DNA from 2 places in the Streptomyces sp. NPDC001480 genome. Region 1 is predicted to be linked to the other one. Evidence: riboswitches for the same ligand, from Rfam matches in the RefSeq annotation. Region 1 holds a riboswitch; the other holds the start of a gene.
What was found. Region 1 has a riboswitch for cobalamin ahead of ACFY01_RS07565 (cobalamin biosynthesis protein). Riboswitches for the same ligand answer to the same signal wherever they lie in the genome.
Positions count from the first base shown of each region.

Region 1 (4,126 bases):
GCCAGGGGTGCCCGCTTCGTCTACATCAAGGCGACCGAATCCACCGACTACCGCAACCCCTACTTCGACCGGCAGTACGGCGGCTCGCGCGAGGCCGGCCTGATCCGCGGGGCGTACCACTTCGCGCTGCCGGACGAGTCGCCGGGCACCGCCCAGGCCGCGTACTTCGTGCGCCACGGCGGCTCCTGGACCGCCGACGGCTGGACACTGCCGCCCGCACTGGACATCGAGTACAACCCGTACGACAGCGGGCACAGGTGCTACGGCCTGAGCAAGGCGAAGATGGTCGACTGGATCCAGGACTTCAGCGACGAGATGAAACGGGAGACCGGCCGCCGCCCGGTGATCTACACCACCGCACACTGGTGGAACGACTGCACCGGCCGCAGCCACGCCTTCGCCGACCACGCGCTGTGGCTCGCCCGTCACTCAGGGGACCCCGGCGCCCTGCCGGCGGGGTGGTCGTACTGGACCTTCTGGCAGTACGACAACAGCGGCAGCCTGCCGGGTGACCAGAATCTCTTCCACGGCTCCCCGGCCGGGCTGAAGTCCTTCGCGAGGGGCGACTAGCCAAGGGGCGCCCGGGGCGTTCGGCACCACCGGACGGGAGCGGAACACTCACCTCCGGATCCGGCACCACGATTACCGCCCCAGTTCATCTTCCGTTCACCCAGATTGCTTACGTTCCACCAGCCAATGACGCTCGAAAGAATGCCTGGGTAAATGGAAAGCTTCTCGCTGATCCTCGCGATCGTGGTCGTGACCGCGCTCGCGTTCGATTTCACGAACGGTTTCCACGACACCGCCAACGCGATGGCCACCACCATCTCGACCGGCGCGCTCAAGCCCAAGGTCGCGGTGGCCATGTCCGCCGTGCTCAACCTTGTGGGTGCCTTCCTCTCCGTGGAGGTCGCCAACACGATCTCCAAGGGGCTCGTCGACGAGAACGGCATACGTCCCGAGGTCATCTTCGCCGCCCTGGTCGGCGCGATCCTCTGGAACCTGCTCACCTGGCTGGTGGGGCTGCCCTCCAGTTCCTCGCACGCCCTCATGGGCGGCCTGATCGGCGCCACCGTCGCCTCCGCGGGCTTCGGTGCCGTCCACGGTGACGTCCTCGTCACCAAGGTGCTGCTCCCGGCGGTCGCCGCGCCGGTCGTCGCAGGGCTGGCGGCGATGCTCGCCACTCGGTTCTCCTACGGCATCGGCAAGAACGCCGAGGGCGAGGCCACCCGCAAGGGTTACCGCGCCGGCCAGATCGCCTCGGCCGGTCTGGTCTCCCTCGCCCACGGCACCAACGACGCGCAGAAGACGATGGGCATCATCACGCTCGCGCTGATCGCCGGCGGCTCCATCGCCCCCGGCTCCAACCCTCCCACCTGGGTGATCCTCTCCGCGGGCATGGCCATCGCGCTCGGCACCTACATCGGCGGCTGGCGCATCATCCGCACCATGGGCAAGGGCCTGACCGAACTGGAGCCGCAGCAGGGCTTCGCGGCCCAGACGAGCGCCGCCACCGCCATCCTCGCCTCCTCCCACCTCGGCTTCTCCCTCTCCACCACCCACGTCGTCTCCGGCTCCGTGATGGGCGCGGGCCTGGGCCGCAAGGGCGGAGTGGTCCGCTGGTCCACGGCGACCCGGATGTTCGTCGCCTGGGCGCTGACCCTCCCGGCCGCCGCGCTGGTCGGCGCGCTCGCCGAGACGGTCACGGACCTCGGCGACTGGGGCACCGCGCTGGTGGCGGTCTTCCTGGTGGCCTCCAGCGCCGCGATCTGGAAGCTCTCCCGCCGCGAGGTGGTCGACGCGACCAACGTCAACGAGACCGAGGAGCCGGCCGGCGTGGTCACCACCGCGATCGCCGTCGTCACCCCGCCCCCGGTGGGTGTGGTGGCCGAGGACCTGTCGGCCACGATCCCGTCCCCGGCGGCACCCGTCGCCGCCGACCCGGCGACCCCGCCGGCCGCCGCCGTCTGATCCCGGGCACCCGGACACCAAGAAAGCAGCTCTGTTATGAAGATCGACTGGGCAGCCCTCGGCTCCGTCTTCGGCGTCAGCCTCGCGGTCACCGTCGGCCTGGTGGCCCTCTTCACCCTGGGCGTCCAGGGTCTGGCACGACGCGAACGCGCCGTCGCGCAGGGCGACTCGGCGGCCGCGGCCGTCGCCGGCGCGTACGTGTGCTTCGCGGCATGCGCGGCGGCGGTGGCCTACGGGATCTACCTGATCATGCACAAGGCCTGACCGAGGCCTCGAACAGGCTCCTTCCCGAAGACTTCGAAGTCTTCGGGAAGGAGCCTTTCGCATGCCGCCCCACCACCACCCGGGCTTCGATGTGGGCCTCAGCACACTCTCCCCGTGCAGGTCAACGGCAAGTTGACGGCCCTTCCGGGGCCGTGGTGGACTTCCGGGGCCATGTACGGCGGCAAGGGAGGAAGCCGGTGTGAATCCGGCGCGGTCCCGCCACTGTCACCGGGGTAGGTAGCCCCGGGAGCCAGGAACTCCCACCGCCGGTCTCGTCGAACCAGGGCGCGGACACCCTGAGTGAGGACATATCGCCATGCTCGCCTGCCGTTCGAGGTACAGCACCAGACCGCTGCCCGCGCCCACGGCCGGCTGAGCCGATGCGTGCCGATCGCGTCTTCGCGTACGGCGCCGCCGCCGGCCTCCTCGGTGACCAGCTGCTCGGTGATCCGCGGCGCGGGCATCCGGTGGCCGCGTTCGGGCGGGCCGCCGGTGCCGTGGAGCGGGTGCTGTGGCGGGACCACCGGGGCTGGGGCGCCCTGCACACCGCGGTGTGCGTGGGCGGTGCCGTCGGCCTGGGTGCCGTCGCCGCCGCGGCCGTACGCCCCTCCCGTGCCGCGTCCGTCGCGCTGACCGCCGCCGCCACCTGGGCCGTCGTGGGCGGAACCTCCCTCGCACGCGAGGCCCGTGGCATCGGGCGTGCCCTCCAGGCAGGGGACGTCGAGGCTGCCCGGGCGCGGCTGCCGCACCTGTGCGGCAGGGACCCGCAGGCGCTGGACGCCGACGGGATCGCCCGGGCCGTCGTGGAGTCCGTGGCCGAGAACACCTCCGACGCGGTGGTGGGCGCCCTGGTGTGGGGAGCCGTGGGCGGGGTGCCCGGGCTGCTCGGCTTCCGGGCCGTCAACACCCTCGACGCCATGGTCGGGCACAAGTCGCCCCGGTACCGGCGGTACGGGTGGGCCTCGGCCCGGCTCGACGACCTCGTGGGCTGGCCGGGGGCGCGGTTGACCGCCGTACTGGCCGCCGCGGCCGGGGACGACCGCCGTGGTGCCGTACGGGCCTGGCGGGCCGACGCGGACCGGCATCCGAGCCCGAACGCCGGGCCCGTGGAGGCCTCGTTCGCGGGCGCGCTCGGCGTGCGGCTGGGCGGGACGCTGTCGTACGGCGGGCGGGTTGAACACCGCCCGGTGCTGAACCAGGGGGGACGCACCGTCACCGTCCCCGACATCGAACGGGCCGTACGGCTCTCCAAGCGCGTCGGCCTGCTCGCGCTCGGCGTCGGCGTCGCCGCGCGCGCCGTTGTGAAGGGACGTGGGAAATGAGCGGGGGTCTCCTCGTCGCCGGCACCACCTCCGACGCGGGCAAGAGCGTCGTCACGGCCGGGATCTGCCGCTGGCTGGTGCGGCAGGGCGTCAAGGTCGCGCCGTTCAAGGCACAGAACATGTCCCTCAACTCGTTCGTGACGCGCCAGGGCGCGGAGATCGGGCGGGCGCAGGCCATGCAGGCGCAGGCCTGCCGCGTCGAGCCGACCGCGCTGATGAACCCCGTGCTGCTCAAGCCCGGTGGGGAGCAGAGCAGCCAAGTGGTGCTGCTGGGCAAGCCGGTGGGCGAGCTGAGCGCGCGCGGCTACCACGGGGGGCGGCAGCAGAAGCTGCTGGGGACCGTGCTGGACTGCCTCGCCGAGTTGCGGGGCACGTATGACGCGGTGATCTGTGAGGGCGCCGGTTCGCCCGCCGAGATCAATCTGCGGCGGACCGACATCGTGAACATGGGGATCGCGAGGAACGCGCGGCTGCCCGTGCTCGTCGTCGGCGACATCGACCGCGGGGGCGTCTTCGCCTCCTTCTTCGGGACCGTCGCCCTGCTCTCCCGCGAGGACCAGGAACTCGTC
Region 1 covers NZ_JBIAVX010000003.1:59,886-64,011, forward strand. Annotated here, with positions in the region: gene ACFY01_RS07550 (lysozyme) at 1-570, shown strand, start outside; gene ACFY01_RS07555 (anion permease) at 724-1,971, shown strand; gene ACFY01_RS07560 (hypothetical protein) at 2,008-2,235, shown strand; cobalamin riboswitch at 2,375-2,515, shown strand; gene ACFY01_RS07565 (cobalamin biosynthesis protein) at 2,616-3,557, shown strand; gene ACFY01_RS07570 (cobyric acid synthase) at 3,554-4,126, shown strand, end outside.

Region 2 (4,126 bases), on a different contig from region 1:
TGATGGCGTCCCGGTAGCGCTCGTAGAAGTCGGGGTAGCGCATGGGGCGGAGAGTCAGCTCGAAGCCGGGGTCGAGCAGGTTCTGGTTGGGCATTACTGGCAGGCCTCGCAGGACTCGGGGTTTTCCAGGGAGCAGGCGACCGCGTCGGGGTCGGCGACCTGCTGGACGGGGATTGTCTTCTGGGGCTGCGCCTGGCCCTGGGCGGCGCGGGCGATGCGGGTCGCCGGGCGGGAGCGCAGGTAGTACGTCGTCTTCAGGCCCTGCTTCCAGGCGTACGCGTACATCGAGGAGAGCTTGCCGATGGTCGGCGTCTCCAAGAACAGGTTCAGGGACTGGGACTGGTCCAGGAACGGGGTGCGGGCGGCGGCCATGTCGATCAGGCCGCGCTGCGGGATCTCCCAGGCCGTGCGGTACAGCGCCCGTACGTCGGCCGGGATCCAGGCGAAGTCCTGCACCGAGCCGTTCGCGTCGCGCAGCGCCTCACGGGTGCGGGCGTCCCAGACGCCGAGCTCCTTGAGGTCCTTCACCAGGTACGAGTTGACCTGGAGGAACTCGCCGGACAGCGTCTCGCGCTTGAACAGGTTGGACACCTGCGGCTCGATGCACTCGTAGACGCCGGCGATCGAGGCGATGGTGGCGGTGGGGGCGATGGCCAGCAGCAGCGAGTTGCGCATGCCGGTCGTCGCGACGCGCTCGCGCAGCGCCGCCCAGCGCTCCGGCCAGGTGAACCCGACGCCGTAGTGGTCGGGGTGCAGCACGCCCCGGGCCGTACGCGTCTTCTCCCAGGCCGGCAGCGGGCCGTTGCGCTCGGCGAGGTCGGCGGAGGCCTCGTACGCGGCGAGCATGACGCGCTCGGCGATACGCGTGGACAGCGCCTTCGCCTCCGGCGAGTCGAAGGGCAGCCGCAGCTTGAAGAAGACGTCCTGGAGACCCATCGCGCCGAGGCCCACCGGACGCCACTTGGCGTTGGAGCGGCCGGCCTGCTCGGTCGGGTAGAAGTTGATGTCGACGACGCGGTCGAGGAAGGTGACGGCGGTACGGACGGTGTCGTCCAGCCGCTCCCAGTCGATGTCGCCGGTCGCGGTGTCGACGAAGGCGCCGAGGTTGACCGAACCCAGGTTGCAGACCGCGGTCTCCCCGTCGTCCGTGACCTCCAGGATCTCCGTGCACAGGTTCGAGGAGTGCACGACGTGACCCGGCTCGGCCGTCTGGTTCGCGGTGCGGTTGGCGGCGTCCTTGAAGGTCATCCAGCCGTTGCCGGTCTGCGCGAGGGTGCGCATCATACGGCCGTACAGGTCACGGGCCGGGATGGTCTTCTTCGCGAGCCCCTCGGCCTCGGCCTTGCGGTACGCCGCGTCGAACTCCTCGCCCCACAGGTCGACCAGCTCGGGCACGTCGGCCGGGGAGAACAGGGACCACTGCTCGTCGGCGTTCACGCGGCGCATGAACTCGTCCGGGATCCAGTGCGCGAGATTGAGGTTGTGCGTACGGCGGGCGTCCTCGCCGGTGTTGTCGCGCAGCTCCAGGAACTCCTCGATGTCGGAGTGCCAGGTCTCCAGGTAGACCGCGGCGGCACCCTTGCGCCGGCCGCCCTGGTTCACGGCCGCCACGGACGCGTCGAGGGTCTTGAGGAACGGCACGATGCCGTTGGAGTGCCCGTTGGTGCCGCGGATGAGGGAGCCGCGCGAACGGATCCGGCTGTACGACAGACCGATGCCGCCGGCGTGCTTGGAGAGCCGGGCGACCTGGTGGTAGCGGTCGTAGATGGAGTCCAGCTCGTCCTTGGGGGAGTCGAGGAGGTAGCAGGACGACATCTGGGGGTGCCGGGTGCCGGAGTTGAACAGGGTGGGGGAGGAGGGCAGGTAGTCGAGGCGGCTCATCAGGCCGTAGAGCGCGGCCACTTCGTCGACCGAGCGGGCTGTGTCGTCCTCGGCGAGGCCGCTCGCCACCCGCAGCAGGAAGTGCTGGGGCGTCTCGACGACCTTGCGGGTGAGGGGGTGCCGCAGGAGGTAGCGGCTGTGCAGGGTGCGCAGGCCGAAGTAGCCGAAGCGGTCGTCGGCGCCGGTGTCGATCAGCGCGTCCAGGCGGGCCGCGTGCAGCCGTACGAAGTCGGCGGTGCGGTCGGCGATGAGGCCCTCGCGGTGGCCGACGGCCACGGACCCGGTGAACGAGGTGACGCCCTGGGAGGCGGCCTCCGCGGCGATGCTGATGGTCAGCAGCCGGGCGGCCAGCCTGGAGTAGGCCGGGTCCTCGGAGATCAGGCCGGCGGCCGCCTCCGTGGCCAGTTCGCGCAGTTCCGCCTCGTCGGCGCGGGCGGACCGGCCGCGCAACGCGGCGGCGGCCACCCGGCCGGGGTCGGCGTCGGGCAGGTCGGCGGTCAGCTCGGTCAGGGTCCGCAACAGCGCGGTACCGGGACCGTCGGACTCCACCGGGGTCGCCTCGGTCGCCGGGATGGCTGAAGCCGGGTCGGCTGGCGCGATGGTCACGTGGGGCACTCCCTCGCTCGGCAGGGGGCCTGGCGGAGGGCAGGGGGCAGCACACGAGCGCGCACGGCGTCGCGTCCACCGGCCCACTCCACGAGGCCCGGACGTCAAGGCACCCGGGCCGGACGGCCGGGGCGCGCTGTCGGCAGGTCCTCGGACTGACTCCTGTGCACAGACATGCACAAGTACACCGTTGCGGGACAGTTCCGGATTCGCACCGGATTCCCCTGCGGCGACAACGAGCATGAGCATACATCTTGTGCTCGCCCGTCACGCCACCCCCAGATGTTGTGTCGGGGCGGTTTCAGAGCGTCAGCTCGTAGGTGAGGAGAGTGATGTCGTCGAGGTCCGGGATCGGGTTCCAGTCCCGCCCGGGGCTGCGGACGAAGCCGAGTCGTTCGTAGATGCGATGGGCGGCGCGCATGGTGCGCTGGGTCGACAGGACGACCCGTACACACCCCTCCGCGGCCCGCGCACGGTCCACGCAGGCACGGACGAGGGCCTCGCCGGCACCCCGGCCGCGCGCCGCCCGAGCGACCGCGAGCATCCGTATCTCGGCCTCTCCCGGTCCGGCGATGTCGGCCATGGGCCCGCCGGAGGGTACGAAAGTGACCCCGCCGAGTACGTTTCCGTCCGCCACCGCGACCAGCACGTCGGCGGCCGCCGCTCGCTTGGCCACGTCTCTGAGCTCACCGAGGTACCAGTCGCTCTCCCCGAAGTCGAGGAGGCCGTCGTCGAGGTAGGCGCGGGCGGTCAGTTCGCCGAGAGCCGCGTACTCGTCGGGTTCCACTTCACGGATCTGGATGTCCATGGCCCGCAGTGTGCCCCACGCACCAGACGGCGGGCCGCCGGATTTCCCGACGGCCCGCCGCAGCCCTGCCTGCTGGGGCCTCCTCTAGTGGGAGGCTCCGGCCGTCGCCGGGGGCAGTTCCACCTCGACGCCGGGGTCGCCCGCGTCCGCCGTGTAGTCCTCCGGCTTGGTCTCGTCGACGCCCTCGGGGGCCTTCGCCGCCTTCAGGACGAAGGTCAGGACCACCGTCACCACGACGTTCAGGACGAACGCCGTGAGGCCGATGTAGCCGATCTCACCGATACCGGGGATCTCCTTCGCCGAGCCGCCGAAGTGTGCTTGCGTCGGCGAGGCCACCCCGTACGCGGCGAACGTGCCGTACACCATGCCGACCGCCCAGCCGGCCAGCAGGGCCCAGCGGTGGAACCAGCGGGTGAACAGGCCGCCGACCAGCGCCGGGAAGGTCTGGAGGATCCAGATGCCGCCGAGCAGCTGGAAGTTGATGGCGACCGTCTTGTCCATGGTCAGGACGAAGACCAGCGCGCCCACCTTCACCAGCAGCGACACGATCTTGGAGACCCGGGTCTCCTCCTTCGGCGTGGCGTCCGGCTTGATGAAGTCCTTGTAGATGTTGCGGGTGAAGAGGTTGGCCGCCGCGATCGACATGATCGCCGCCGGCACCAGCGCGCCGATGCCGATCGCCGCGAAGGCCACGCCCGCGAACCAGTCCGGGAACATGTCCTCGAACAGCTGCGGGATCGCCAGCTGACCGTTGGTGACCTTCACCCCGGCCGCGATCGCCATGAAGCCCAGCAGCGCCAGCAGGCCCAGCATCAGGGAGTACAGCGGCAG
Region 2 covers NZ_JBIAVX010000011.1:154,255-158,380, forward strand. Annotated here, with positions in the region: gene ACFY01_RS27330 (ribonucleotide-diphosphate reductase subunit beta) at 1-94, opposite strand, end outside; gene ACFY01_RS27335 (ribonucleoside-diphosphate reductase subunit alpha) at 94-2,487, opposite strand; cobalamin riboswitch at 2,611-2,743, opposite strand; gene ACFY01_RS27340 (GNAT family N-acetyltransferase) at 2,789-3,295, opposite strand; gene mctP (monocarboxylate uptake permease MctP) at 3,380-4,126, opposite strand, start outside.
Region 2: it holds a riboswitch for cobalamin, as region 1 does, so the genes downstream of both, ACFY01_RS27335 (ribonucleoside-diphosphate reductase subunit alpha) here and ACFY01_RS07565 (cobalamin biosynthesis protein) in region 1, are expected to answer to the same signal.